4 regions of the Actinomadura sp. 6N118 genome follow, and region 2 is predicted to be linked to each of the others. Evidence: riboswitches for the same ligand, from Rfam matches in the RefSeq annotation. Region 2 holds a riboswitch; each other region holds the start of a gene.

Region 1 (3,381 bases), on a different contig from region 2:
TCCTCAGCGCTGCCCTGCTGACCCTCGCCACGATGGTCACCTATCCGTTCGAGATGGCCACCATCGCCGCCCTCGGCGGCGACAAGATGATCGGCACCTATTACGGGCTCTACAACACCCTGTCCGGCATCGGCATCGCCATAGGCAACCTCCTCACCGGCGCCGCCCTCGACGCCGGCCGTGAAACAGGTCTGCCAAGCCTGCCCTGGTGGACGCTGGCCGCCGTGGGAGCGGCCTGTGCTCTGGCCATCCACGCACTGGCCCGCTCCGGAAGCCTCACGGCCGCCCCCGAACGTCCGCGGGAGGCGGTTCCCGCATAAAGGAAACCGCGCCCGGGCATGGCAGGTGGTCACCGTGCCCGGGCGCGGTTCTCGCGCTCGTTCACGCTTCCTTCAGACCAGCTCTCTGGGAGCGACGAATTCAGCGTGCAACGAGTCCCAGAAGGCCAGTTCCTGGTCGTCCTCAAGGTGGGAGACCCGCCCCCAGAACTCGCGATCCTCCACCTCGGCAGCAATAGCCGCGCTGATCACGGGCATCACGGTGGTGGACTCTTCGGCCGCGTGGAGATCGGCCGGGGTGACGTCGGCGGGCAGTGCCACCGGCGTCCGGTGGTGCTTGCCGCGCTTGCGGACACGCACCGGTGCGGCCGTGGGCACCTTCGCCGCCGTGGACTTGCCCACGGCCAGTGCCACCGTGCCCACAAGGACGAGCGCAAGTGTGCCGGTGAGCGCAGCCTCCTGCATCGGAAGCGAAGCCGAAGGCGCGCTCTGACCGGTTTGCCCAGCCTCGGCCGTGGTCGACGGCGGGGCCGTCACCGTACTGACCGCCGGCGGGGGTGCCGCGTGTTTGGGCACGTACTTCGGCGCTGGAGTGGCCTGCGCGGTGACCTCTGTCGGCAGGGACTTACCCTTGACCTCGACCTTTGCGGGGTAGCCGTAGCCGACGACGTCCTTCACATCTCGCGTTTTGCGCTTGAGGTAGACCGCGTCGGTGTTGGCTTCGATCGTGGTGAGCGTGCGGCCGTCGACCTTTTCCACCAGGCCGACGTGGCCAATGGCGTCGATGTCCTTGGACCCCGACCAGGCGAAGAACACCAAGGCGCCGGGCTCAGGCTTGGTCCCCCAGGCATCCTGCTTCTTGAACCACTTGGCGTGCTCGATGGTGGCGGCGAACTCGCCCACCCAATCCTGGACCCCCACCTGGTTGGCAGCCCAGGCGATGAACATGTCACACCACGGCGCTGTCTTGAAGTAGGAGTCGTTGTCCTTGTCGACGTTCTCGGAGTACCAGTCGCCGAACTTGGTGTAGCCGCCGCCCTTCTCGCGATAACCGAGCTGGGGCTTGGCGACGTCGAGCAGCATCTTGCCAACGGGGTCCATGAAGTCTCCACATACGGCCTACCGGGTTAGCTGACGGGTTCGGGCCAGGAGTCGCCCTACCGCGCATGGCGGATTCACCCCGAATGGCAGATGGGTCCCCGGCTCCCGCGGCGCCGGCTGCGGCACGGGACTCGGCGGTCGGTCCGCGACCTCCAGGGCGGAGGTCGGTTGGTCACGAACGAATTACGAAGCAATGTAGTAGCAAATCCGACAGAACGGCAACTGGAACCCAAGAAGACGTATAAACGATCTACCCTCAACGCCGGACGCCCATGATCACGTGGGCCGGGCAAGCCTTCCCGCTCATCCATCCACGGCGTCGGCAGCGAGACGCCGCCGACATCGCCCGCCCGGATGACCTAGTACTATCGTGCATAGTACTTTTGGCCGGTGACCTGAAAGGCCACGATAAGGAAAGGCCTGAGGCGATGACGGCAGGGCAGCGCGCCGCGGAAGCGACTTTCCGATGGCTGCTGCTCATGGCTGTCTTCGTCGGGCTGACCCTGATGCATACGCTGGGCCACACAACTCATCGAGAGCACGTCCCAACACCGTCAGCTGTCGTCGTCAGCCCGATCGCCGGGACTGTCGCCGAACACGCCGCACATGGTCCCGCCGCGTTCTCACCGACTACGCCGGTGATGATGACCGGCGACAGGAACGCTGGGATGCTCGACCCGCTGCCGGTCTGCCTTGCCCTTGTCACTGCAGTCATGTTGCTGCTGCTGGCGGGTTCCCGGTGGTGCGCCCTTTCACTGACGGAGCGGCGCCAGTCCGTTCTGCACCTCGCCCGTTCGAGCAGCCGAAGCCCTCCGCTGTTCGGCGTCCATCTCACTCGCACAGCGATTCTGCGGATGTGAACACGCGTCACCGAGTCCAGTGCTGTCCAGCAGCACCTCCCCTCGGTCACGGTCCGCAATCATCCATGTGAATTTGTGTGAGGTAGTTCGATGACGACTTATTTCGACCGGCGCGCGTTCGACCGCCGCGCGTTCGACCGCCGCGCCCTCCTGCGAGCCGGGCTCTTGGCCGTCGGCGGCGCCGCATTGGCGGGATGCAGCAAGCAGGGCGACAACGGCCAGACCTTCGTCTCGCCCACCGGGCGACAGGTCAGTGACACCGAGGCCCGACGGCGTCCCGGCACCGTGCGCGATTTCCGGCTCCTGGCCGTCGAAGGCCCTGTCGATCTGGGCAGCCGTACGGTCCGGACCTGGACGTACGGCGGCGCGCTGCCAGGTGCCGCGATCAGGGTCAAGGCCGGTGAGGTGGTCCGGGCCCGTCTGATCAACCGCCTGCCGCAGGCCACCACCATCCACTGGCACGGCATGGCACTGCGCAACGACGCGGACGGCGTTCCCGCCGTCACCCAGGACGAGATCAAGGCCGGAGCGGACTACCTCTACCAGTTCACCGCGCCCGATCCGGGCACCTACTGGTTCCACCCGCACTCAGGCACGCAACTCGACCGCGGTCTCTACGCCCCGCTGATCGTCGACGACCCGCACGAGCCACTCTCCTACGACGCCGAATGGATCGTCATCCTCGACGACTGGCTCGACGGCGTCACCGGCAACCCCGACCAGGTCCTCGCGGAGCTACGCCGGGGAATGGGCGGGATGAACATGGACGATGACAGCAGCGGCGGCGGACACGACATGCCCGGAATGGAAGGTATGGGCAGCGGAACGACGCCCTCCCCGGCACCGCGCCCGACTTCCCACATGCTCATGGGCGCCGAGAGCAAACTGCTGGGCGGCGACGCCGGTGACGTCCGCTACCCGCACTACCTCATCAACGGCCGCACCGCCCGCGCACCGCAGACGTTCAAGGCCAAGCCGGGCGACCGCGTTCGCATCAGATTCATCAACGCCAGCGGCGACACCGCATTCCGCGTCGCCCTCGCCGGACACCGGATGACCGTGACTCACACCGACGGCTTCCCCGTGCGTCCCACCCTTACCGACGCACTGCTCATCGGCATGGGAGAACGCTACGACGTCAT
Region 2 (3,381 bases):
GGCCAATGCCGGGAAGTGGCCTGGCGGGTCAGGCCGGGGGCAGGCCGGGTTTAGGCCAGGGTCAGGCCTCGCGGAGCCTGCGAGCGGCGTCTTCCGGGCTTACGTCGTTCACGAACGCGCCCATGGCCGACTCCGAGCCCGCCAGATATTTGAGCTTCCCCGGCGCGCGCTGGATCGAGAAGAGCTCCAGGTGCAGCCACGCCAAGTCGCGGTCTGTACGGACAGGGGCTTGGTGCCACGCCGACACATAGGGAAGCGGCATGCCGAAGAGCCGGTCGAGGCGCCCCAGCAGGTCGAGATAGAGCGCTCCGAGGGCTTCGCGCTCGGCGCTATCCAGGGCGGGCAGGTCGGGTACGCGGCGATGCGGATAGACGTGCACCTCATACGGCCAGCGGGCCGCCTTGGGCACGAACGCCGTCCACAGGTCGTTGGCCGCCACAACGCGTACGCCCTCCTCGCGTTCGGCCGACAGCACCTCCGCGAAGAGATCACCAGGGTGGCGGCGCGCGACGTCCAGCATGCGCCGGGTGCGCGGGGGCACGAACGGGTAGCCGTAGATCTGCCCGTGCGGGTGGTGCAGGGTGACGCCGATCGCCTCGCCGCGGTTCTCGAAGCAGAAGACCTGCTCGACGCCGGGGTACGTGGACAACTCGGCGGTACGGTCCGCCCAGGCCTCGATGACGGTCTGCACCTGCTCGGGGGGCAGTTCGGCGAACGACCTGCCGTGCTCGGAGGTGAAGCACACCACCTCGCAACGCCCGCCGGAGGCGCCGTCGCCGTACGAGGGGAACCGGTTTTCGAAGACCACGACCTCGTAGTCCGGCGCCGGGATCTCGGTCGGGCGCCCCGGTGTGGAGGGGCAGAGGGGACAGTCGTCCGTCGAGGGCAGGAAGGTCCTGGTCTGGCGGTGCGCGGCGATGGCGACCCATTCGTCGAGCAGCGGGTCGTGCCGGAGCTCCGACGCCGTGGCGCGTTCCGGCAGCGGCCGCTCGTCGATGGCGCTCCGGTCGGCGTCGTCCCGCCGGTCGAAGTAGATCAGTTCGCGGCCGTCCGCCAGTCGGGTGACGGTGCGCTTCACCGTCCGCATCCTCGAATCATGGCCCCAGCCTCCCATGACGCGGAACCTCGGTGGTGCGCACAGCCGGATGATCTAGTCGAACGCACATGTTCCTGTTAGAAACACGCATTTGGTCATCGTGGGGTCAAGCGCATGATCCGGCCGGGACGGCAAGGACGGAATCGCCGCAGGAGCCGCGCCTGGGCAGGAGCGGCACAGGGCCGCGTTCTCGCCGGCGCCGGTGGCCTGGCCGGGCTCACCGATCTTGTGGAAGGCGAAGGTGAAGAGATCTTCGTCGCCGATTGGTGACGCATCTCACTTCGTACGGCGCGACGCCGCGTCCGCGACCCCCTCGGCTGAGGCGCCGCACACCCCGTCTTTCCGTGCCTCCCGGCCCCTCCTGACAAACAATCTTGACCCCACTTTGGTGGTCCGGGAATGGTCTGGAGCATGCTTACGTTGGGATCCTGTGACCTCTTCAAGAAGAATCTTTGGTGGTGGTTTGCCATCGCGTGAGGGTTTGATACCTTCTATTGCAATCTCGCGACGCACCCCATGCGTTGTGCCCAGGTCTCGAGCCCCATCAGGGACTTGACCCCCCAACATGGCCCGTTTTACCTGGCCATGACGCGCGGCCGTGTGTTCCGCGCCTCGTTACGAGATCAATCCGAATAGCCGGGCACCGCGCTCGCGGTGCCCTAGGCCGAGTCCGCATCCCCCTCCACTGGATGCGGAGCCGGGGACCCATTTTGCAGGGGTGAATCGGCGCTCCTTCGCGTGCGCCGTAGGGCTCTTCCATGCCCGAATCCGTCAGCTAACCCGGTAGGCGTCATGGGAGTAAGGGAGTTCTCTTTGATGTTCGACCGCAAGATCGTGAAGCCTGTGTCCGATGATCCGGCCGCCGCCGTGGGCGTCGCCCTCAGCGCCGTCCTGGCTGGTGCCCTCGGGCTCTCGGTCTTCAGCCCCGTCAACTTCTCCGGCACCGCCGAGGCCCGCGCCGACGCCCGGGTCGCCGGCTCCGCGCACGCCCACAAGGCCGCCGGTAAGGCTCGAAAGGCCAAGAAGGCCAAGGCCAAGAAGGCCGCCACAGCCGCGAGCTCGGCCAAGGCGATCAGCCTGGCACTGAAGCAGGTCGGCATCACCGAAGGCGCCAACGGCCGGACCAAGTTCCACGACTGGTACATCAAGACCAACGAGGCCAAGCTCACCGCCCGGCGTGACGGCGGCAACATCGCCGAATACAGCGGCGCAGCCTGGTGCAACATGTTCGTGTCCTGGGTCGGTGCGCAGACCGGCGTCAAGGGCATGGGCTGGGACGCCTACACCGTCCAGCACGCCAGGTGGCTTGCGAAGACCAAGCGGTGGGGCCAGCGGGCCAAGCCGGGCGCCCTCGTCTTCTTCGACTGGCAGAACGGCTCGTCAGGCGGCGTCGACGGCATCGACCACGTCGGCATGGTCGTCAAGGACAACGGCAACGGCACCATTTCCACCATCGAGGGCAACATCAGCAACTCCGTGGTCAGCAAGGTCCGGCCGAAGTCGTCCGTCGTGGGCTACGGCTACCCCGACTACGCCGACTACAAGAAGTCCTGACCCCAAAGACCTTCCCCCACCCCGCTTCGAAGGCGTACGGCTCCGGCTGGGCGCCTTCGGGTGTTTCTGCCCGCTCTCGTCCCTGAGCCTCCCTATGCCTTCCTAAGCCTCCCTATGCCTTCCTAAGCCTCCCTATGCCTTCCTAAGCCTCGCTATGCCTGTCTAAGCCTCCCTAGGCCGAGTTCGGCGCCTCCCGGGTAATACGAATCATTCGGACGCTTTGCCCCTGCTTAGGCCCATGATCCCGCGTTTCTGGAAAGGAACACGGCGAACGGGACGGGACGGGATGGGACGGAGCGGAGGGAGCATTCGATGCCGGGGCGCCCGGATGTCACCGTCGTCGTGATCGGTTACAACGACGCAGCGCGGCTGCCGCGCGCCGTCGGCTCCGTGCTGGGCCAGTCGCTCGGCGGAGTCGAGGCGGTGGTCGTCGACGACGGCAGCACGGACGGGACCGGCGAGGTGGCCGACCGGCTGGCGGCCGAGCACCCGGGGCGGGTCCGCTCCATCCGCCTGCCGTCCAACTCGGGTGGCTGCGGCCGGCCGCGCAACGTCGGGGCCGAGCACGCGCGCGGCCGGTACGTGATGTTCCTGGACAGCGACGACCTCCTCGACCGGCACGCCTGCCTCAATCTGATCGCCGCCGCCGAGGAGACCGGGGCCGATCTGGTGTCGGGCCTCTGCACGCGGATCGTGCTCGCGTTGCCCAACGCCTCGTGCAAGGAACGCAG
Region 3 (3,381 bases), on a different contig from region 2:
GGTGTGACCCCTCGCTAATGTCTCCCGCGAATAGTGGACGAGAGGGGCAATTCCGACCGTGGCCAGTGATCGCAGCTCCCGCCGGCTGATGGCGACCGCATGCCTCGCCGTGACGACCTCCATGGCGCTGCCCGTGGCTCTGCCCACGTCGACGGCGCACGCCGAACCCAAGCCGACCGCCAGCCAGGTTCAGAAGAAGGTGAACAAGCTCAACGAGCAGGTCGAGCAGCTGGTCGAGAAGTACAACCAGGTCGGCGAGGACCTCAAGCGCGCCAAGAAGAAGATGCAGGCGACGCAGAAGGCCAGCCGGGACGAAGAGCTCGCCTTCGCGACGCTCCGCGAGAAGGTCGCGCAGATGGCGGCCACCGCGTACAAGAACGGTGAGACCGGCGACGTCGCGGGCTTCATCGGCGCCGGTGACCCCCAGGCCGTCCTCGACCAGTCGGCGGTCTTCACCCACCTGTCGCGCAACCGCAACTCCGAGCTGGGCCAGTTCCTGGCGGCCGCGCAGCGGGTGCGCCGCGAGAAGGCCCAGGCCCAGAACGCCTACGACGAGGTCGCCGCCAAGGCCAAGGACCTGAAGAAGCAGAAGGCCACGGTCGAAAAGTCGATCAAGGAGCAGCAGAAGCTGCTGAGGAAGCTCGGCATCAAGCCCGACAGGCCCGGCAGCGGTGGCGGTGGCGGCGGCGGCGGCAGCTACAAGGGCCCGGCGAGCGGCTCGGCCCGCGTGGCGTTGAACTTCGCGTACAGCAAGCTCGGCACGCCCTACCTGTACGGCGGCACCGGCCCGCGCTATGACTGCTCCGGCCTGACCATGAGGGCCTGGGAGGCCGCCGGGGTCAACATCACCCGTACCACCAACACTCAGTACGCGGCCACCAAGCGGGTCGCGAAGAGCGACCTGCAGCCCGGCGATCTGGTGTTCTTCAGCGGCCTCGGCCACATGGGAATGTACGTCGGCGGCGGCAAGATGATCCACTCTCCGCGCACCGGTAAGAGCGTCGAGGTCGTGCCCATCACGTCCGGCTACTATGCGTCGAACTACTACGGCGCCGGGCGGCCCTGACGGACCCTAACGGGCTCCCAAAGGGCCCCGTGAGACACGGCACATCGCGAACGGACCAGGTCTGACCTGGTCCGTTCTCTTTTGCGGGGGATTTGCTTTCGCGTGACCTTTTGATACTTTGTGGCGACTCGCGGCGCCCACCAGGCGTCGCATCGCCCCTGACGCCCTCGGGCGTCACGGGAGGCGGGCGCCCTCCAGGTGCCGCCTCCTCGCGCGGCACCCTCCAGGTGCCGCCGCCGGTGCGACGCCCTCCACGCGCCGCACCAGGTCTCCACGGAGACCGGCCGGCCCAACCGCACAGTGCGCACGCTCAGCAAGCTCGAACGAGCATGGCGTGCATGGCGCCAGCGAGCGCGTCACGGCGGTTCGACCATCGGGCACCGGCCATCGAGCGAACGCCCATCTGAGGCCGCTCATCCAAACAAATCAGCGCCGCGCTTTCGCACACGGGACACAGGGTCCCGCTGTACGGGCCTCATCACGCCCAAGGATCGCCGCGGCAGCGCCGAGTCCGCCATCGCGCGGAGCCGGGGACCCATATGCCGGCGGCACGGCCCTTCGCAGGGCATGCCTCCGACCGGGGTGAATCGGCGCGCCCACCCTTCGATCTTCTCGAACGGGGCGCACCGTAGGGCAACTTCCACGCCCGAACCCGTCAGCTAACCCGGTAGGCGTCTGGAAGAAGGAGATGCCCCTGTCCAGCAACGCTTTCAGCACGACCCGTCGCGTCCGCGTCGCCGGTGGCCTCGCGATCGCCACTGCGGTCGTCACTCCCCTCGTGGCGGCAGGCCCTGCCCCTTCTGCTGAGGCGGCCACCAAGGCCGTTCCCGTGGCCAAGGTCGTCAAGCAGGCCAAGCAGAAGTCGTGGGCTGCCCGCCAGAAGACGGCGCAGAAGGCCCTCAAGGCCGCCCACAAGAAGAAGGGCAAGCCGTACCGCTACGGTGCGGCAGGCCCGAACGCCTTTGACTGTTCCGGTCTGGTCCAGTGGTCCTACCGGAAGGCGGGCGTCAAACTGCCGCGCGTCACGACCGCCCAGTACCGCGCCGTGAAGAACAAGGTGTCCTGGAAGAAGCTTGCTCCGGGTGACCTCGTCTTCTTCCACGGCAAGGGCCACGTGGGCATCGTGAGCAAACGCAAGGGGAGCAAGGTGTGGATGATCCACGCCCCTAACTCCGGCAGTCATGTGAAGGTCGTCAGGCTCAACAGCTACCGCAAGAAGACCTTCTCTGGCGCCGTCCGTCCCTACTGATCCAGAACCCGACTGAACCAGAACCACCCCCTAGCGGGCGCGGCCGTCCTTTCCCCCCGGGCGGCCGCGTCCGTCCCTCCCCCTTCCCTCCCTCCCCCTTCCCCTCCCTTCCCTCACACCGAATCTCAGGCCGTCCTCGACGGCCACCGCCGAGTCCATACACACGGAGCCGGGGAACCACTTTCCCCCGGGGTGAATCGGCCTGCCTGCAGGCCGTAGGGCAGCTTCCACGCCCGAACCCGTCAGCTAACCCGGTAGGCGGCATGGAAGCCCAAGGAGAGCCCCACTCGTGGCAGGCAAGCACCGCAAACCCAGCCCGCTGGTCATCAGCCTGCGGACCACCGGCGGCCTCGTCGCCGGCGCGGCCGTCATCGGCGCGGTCGCAGTCACCGCCCAAGCCGCCATAGGCGCGGCCCCCGCCGGAACCGTAACGGCCAAGCCGCCGGTCGCCGGCGCGGCAGCCGAACTGGCGGTCAAGGCCAAGGCCAAGGCCCCCGGCTCGCACAATGTGCCGAAGAAGCTCTCCGGCGACGCGAGCAAGGCGCGCACCACCCCCAAGACCACCGCCGCCGCGAAGGCCCCCGTCAAAGCCGCGCCGAAGACGCCCACCGCCGTCGAGGCCATCAAGCTGGCGACGTCCCAGGTCGGCATCGCTGAGAACAGCAGCGGCGAGACCAAGTTCCAGGACTGGTACATGAGCACCACCCGCGCCAAGGAGACACTGGCGCGCGACGGCGGTGACCTGGAGGGCTACAACGACGCCGCGTGGTGCGACATGTTCGTCTCCTGGATCGGCGAGCAGCTCGCCTTCGGCCACGGTATGGGCAGCGACGCCTGGACGGTCGAGCACGCCAAGTGGTTCCAGAGCCGGAACCGATGGGGCAGCAAACCCCAGCCGGGCGCCATCGTCTTCTTCAGCTGGGGCGGCTCCAAGAACATCGACGACATCGAGCATGTCGGCATGGTGATCAAGGACAACGGCGATGGAACGATCCAGACAGTGGAGGGCAACACCTCGAACGCGGTCAAGACCCAGAACCGTCCGGCCAGCCAGATCGTGGGCTAC
Region 4 (3,381 bases), on a different contig from region 2:
CAGCCGGTGCCGCTGGAGCCGGGACAGCACGCGCCGCGTTTCCTCCTCGACGTGCACCTGGGCACGCTGGCCCGCCGGCTGCGGCTGCTCGGCCTGGACACCGCGTACCACAACGACATGGACGACCCCGCGCTGGTCGTTCAGGCGAACGAGGAGCGGCGCGTCCTGCTGACCCAGGACCGCGGGCTGCTGCGGCGCCGTGCGTTGTGGCTCGGCGCGTACGTGCGCGGGTCGCGGCCGGACGACCAGCTCGGCGACGTGCTCGACCGGTTCGCACCCGCGCTGCGGCCCTGGACGCGCTGCACCGCCTGCAACGGCGTGCTCGTCACCGTCGGCAAGGCGGAGATCGAAGCCCAGGTCCAGGCGGGCACGCTGCGCAGCTACGACGTGTACGGGCGCTGCGCCGACTGCGGCCAGGTCTACTGGCGCGGCGCGCACGGCGGCCATCTGGAGCAGATCGTCGAGCGGGCCACCCAGGCCGTCGCGGCGTCCGGGGCCTGAATTGGCTCACACTTCACTCCTTCCACTCCATCCCGTCCGAGGAAGAGAGGGATGATTGGCCGGAGAGGTGATGACCATCAATGTTGTCGTAGGTGCCGCGATCATCCGGGACGGCCGCCTGCTCGCCGCCCAGCGGGCCGAACCCGCCGAGCTGGCGGGTGGCTGGGAGTTCCCCGGCGGCAAGGTCGACCCGGGTGAATCCGATGAGGACGCGCTGGTCCGGGAGTGCCACGAGGAGCTGGACGTCAAGGTCGCGCTGGGTGGGCGCATCGGCGGCGACTGGCCGCTCGGTGCGGAGAGCGTCTTGAGGGTCTGGACGGCCGATCTCGTGGAGGGCGAGCCGCAAGCGCTGGAGCATCTCGCGCTGCGCTGGCTGAGCCGCAACGAGCTCTACGAGGTCGAGTGGCTGCCCGGCGACCTCCCCGTAGTCGAGGCCATCGCTTCTTACCTGCGCTGATCTAACGCTTCTTACCTGCGCTGATCTAACGCCACAAGCGGCCGCAGAGTCCTCACTCCGCGGCCGCTCTCACGTTCAGACATCACGACTGGAACTGCTGCGGGTCAGGAGATGCGGTTGGCTCCGGCGTAGTCGGAACGCTCGGAGAGCTTGGAGATTTTGACTACGTCGCCTGTCTGCGGGGCGTGGAGGTAGTGGCCGCTGCCTACATAGATGCCCATGTGGTGGAGACCGCTGCCGAAGTAGACCAGGTCCCCGGCGCGCAGGTCGCCCTTGTCGACCTTGCTGCCGAGCTGGAAGAGGTCGCCGGTGTAGTGCGGAAGACCGGACTTGCCGACCTTCGCATACGCCCAGACGACCAGGCCTGAGCAGTCGAAGCTGTTCGGGCCCGCAGCCGCCCACACGTACGGGCTGCCAAGCTTGGTGACGGCCTTGCGGGTCATCTTGGAGGGCAGGTCGTTGCCCTTGATGACGGCGGTGAAGCCGGACTTGGGGTCCTTGACCTTGGTGGTCGTCAGCTTGTCGAGCTGCTTGGTGACCTCGCCCACCTTGGCCTTGGCGGCCGACCTGGCCTTCTCGGCCTGGGTGGCGGCTTGCTGGGCGGCCGTGTTCTTGGCCTGAGCGTCCTGCTGGGCCTTGGTGGCCTGGTCGATCCGCGCCTGCAGCGCGTTCACGACGGAGGCCTGGTTCTGGACCAGATACGCCGAGCTCGCCAGCCCTTCGGTGGTGTTGCCGGAGGCGGCCATCAAGTCGGGGCCGCCGGTCATGTAGTTGCTGGCGGCGAGGCGGGTGAGCTGGTCGCGGGCGGGGGCGGCCTGGGCCGTCAGGACGGCGGCCTGCCGGGTGACGTCGCGCAGGGCGTTCTTGGCCTTGCCGAGCTCGACCCGAGCCTTGTTGTACTGCTCGGTCAGCTTCTCGGCCTCGGTGTTGAGGGCGTCGAGCTGCTTGCGCAGCTCGCGTTCGGTGGGCTTCCCGGTCGTGCCGGGGGTGGGAGCGACGGCGGCGGTGCGTCCAAGGGTGGACGGCGCGGCCTGTGCGGGGGCGATGGTGGCGCCGATCGCGATCACCGCGGCCGCGGAGGCCGTGGCGGCGATGGGCACGACGAAACGGCGCCGCTGGGGGTCCGGTGCCAAGCCGGTGTTCTCCTCTCCTCGTCCGCCTACCGGGTTAGCTGACGGGCTCGGGCCAGGAGTCGCCCTACCGCGTCACGTGAACGCGGATTCGCCCCGGGGGGATGTGGGTCCCCGGCTCCCCCACGTGGGGGGACTCGGCGGTCCGGCCGCCGCCCTCGACAGGGCGTCGAGCAGCCGGATCCGCAGGAGCGTACAAAGAAATGGCAAAGTACGCCAAACGGGACAACTGTGGTGAGTGGGGCAGCAGCGAGACTTTCGCCACATCTTCCGTGGTCAGGGATGGTCACTCTCCGCTCACCTCGCACGCGTCGTTCGGGTGAACGACGTACAGCCACCTGGCGAAGAACGCGATGGCGACCGCAGCGGCCACGCCGGGCAAATGTCACAAAGGGCGCCAATCAGGGCGTAAGATACGTCGGTTGTGCGGCGACCGGCCGGTACTGGTTGGCGCGGCAAGTAGAATCGGTATGGCCGCACGTCTGCGGCGACCTCCACTCCTTCACCCAAGCGAGTTCGCATGCCCTTCTCCACGCGCGATGACCTGCGTAACGTCGCGATCGTCGCCCATGTCGACCACGGCAAGACCACCCTGGTCGACGCCATGCTCTGGCAGTCCGGCGCCTTCCGCGAAAACCAGGCCGTCGATGACCGCGTCATGGACTCCAACGACCTGGAGCGTGAGAAGGGCATCACCATCCTCGCCAAGAACACCGCGGTCCGGCACAACGGGATGACGATCAACATCATCGACACCCCAGGCCACGCGGACTTCGGCGGCGAGGTCGAGCGCGGCCTGTCCATGGTCGACGGCGTCGTCCTGCTGGTGGACGCCAGCGAGGGTCCCCTCCCCCAGACCCGGTTCGTGCTGCGCAAGGCCCTGGAGGCCAAGCTGCCGGTCATCCTGGTCGTCAACAAGACCGACCGGCCCGACGCGCGCATCGACGAGGTCGTGGACGAGACGTACGAGCTGTTCATCGACCTCGACGCCGAAGAGGAGCAGATCGAGTTCCCGATCGTCTTCGCCTCCGGCCGCGCCGGGCGCGCCTCGCTCAACAAGCCCGGCAACGGCGAGCTGCCCGACAGCGAGGACCTGGAGCCGCTGTTCGAGGTCATCACGAACACGATCCCGGCGCCCTCGTTCGACCCGGACGCCCCGCTCCAGGCGCACGTCACCAACCTCGACGCCTCCAGCTACCTCGGCCGGATCGCGCTCTGCCGCATGTACGCGGGCACGATCAAGAAGGGCCAGCAGGTCGCCTGGTGCCGCCATGACGGCAGCATCGAGCGGGT

What was found. Region 2 has a riboswitch for cyclic di-AMP ahead of ACH34W_RS52825 (CHAP domain-containing protein). Riboswitches for the same ligand answer to the same signal wherever they lie in the genome.
Region 1: another riboswitch for cyclic di-AMP. It lies ahead of ACH34W_RS29875 (CHAP domain-containing protein); the one in region 2 lies ahead of ACH34W_RS52825 (CHAP domain-containing protein).
Region 3: another riboswitch for cyclic di-AMP. It lies ahead of ACH34W_RS05715 (C40 family peptidase); the one in region 2 lies ahead of ACH34W_RS52825 (CHAP domain-containing protein).
Region 4: another riboswitch for cyclic di-AMP. It lies ahead of ACH34W_RS36905 (NlpC/P60 family protein); the one in region 2 lies ahead of ACH34W_RS52825 (CHAP domain-containing protein).

The regions. Positions count from the first base shown of each region.
Region 1 covers NZ_JBIRAZ010000012.1:221,490-224,870, reverse strand. The annotation lists gene ACH34W_RS29880 (MFS transporter) at 1-320, shown strand, start outside; gene ACH34W_RS29875 (CHAP domain-containing protein) at 393-1,379, opposite strand; cyclic di-AMP (ydaO/yuaA leader) riboswitch at 1,380-1,514, opposite strand; gene ACH34W_RS29870 (hypothetical protein) at 1,808-2,239, shown strand; gene ACH34W_RS29865 (multicopper oxidase family protein) at 2,330-3,381, shown strand, end outside.
Region 2 covers NZ_JBIRAZ010000042.1:29,464-32,844, reverse strand. The annotation lists gene galT (galactose-1-phosphate uridylyltransferase) at 62-1,078, opposite strand; cyclic di-AMP (ydaO/yuaA leader) riboswitch at 1,749-1,900, shown strand; gene ACH34W_RS52825 (CHAP domain-containing protein) at 1,913-2,650, shown strand; gene ACH34W_RS52820 (CDP-glycerol glycerophosphotransferase family protein) at 2,963-3,381, shown strand, end outside.
Region 3 covers NZ_JBIRAZ010000002.1:410,531-413,911, reverse strand. The annotation lists gene ACH34W_RS05720 (NlpC/P60 family protein) at 59-1,066, shown strand; cyclic di-AMP (ydaO/yuaA leader) riboswitch at 1,560-1,756, shown strand; gene ACH34W_RS05715 (C40 family peptidase) at 1,755-2,315, shown strand; cyclic di-AMP (ydaO/yuaA leader) riboswitch at 2,453-2,590, shown strand; gene ACH34W_RS05710 (CHAP domain-containing protein) at 2,605-3,381, shown strand, end outside.
Region 4 covers NZ_JBIRAZ010000017.1:136,712-140,092, reverse strand. The annotation lists gene ACH34W_RS36915 (Mut7-C RNAse domain-containing protein) at 1-501, shown strand, start outside; gene ACH34W_RS36910 ((deoxy)nucleoside triphosphate pyrophosphohydrolase) at 572-958, shown strand; gene ACH34W_RS36905 (NlpC/P60 family protein) at 1,063-2,091, opposite strand; cyclic di-AMP (ydaO/yuaA leader) riboswitch at 2,099-2,241, opposite strand; gene typA (translational GTPase TypA) at 2,609-3,381, shown strand, end outside.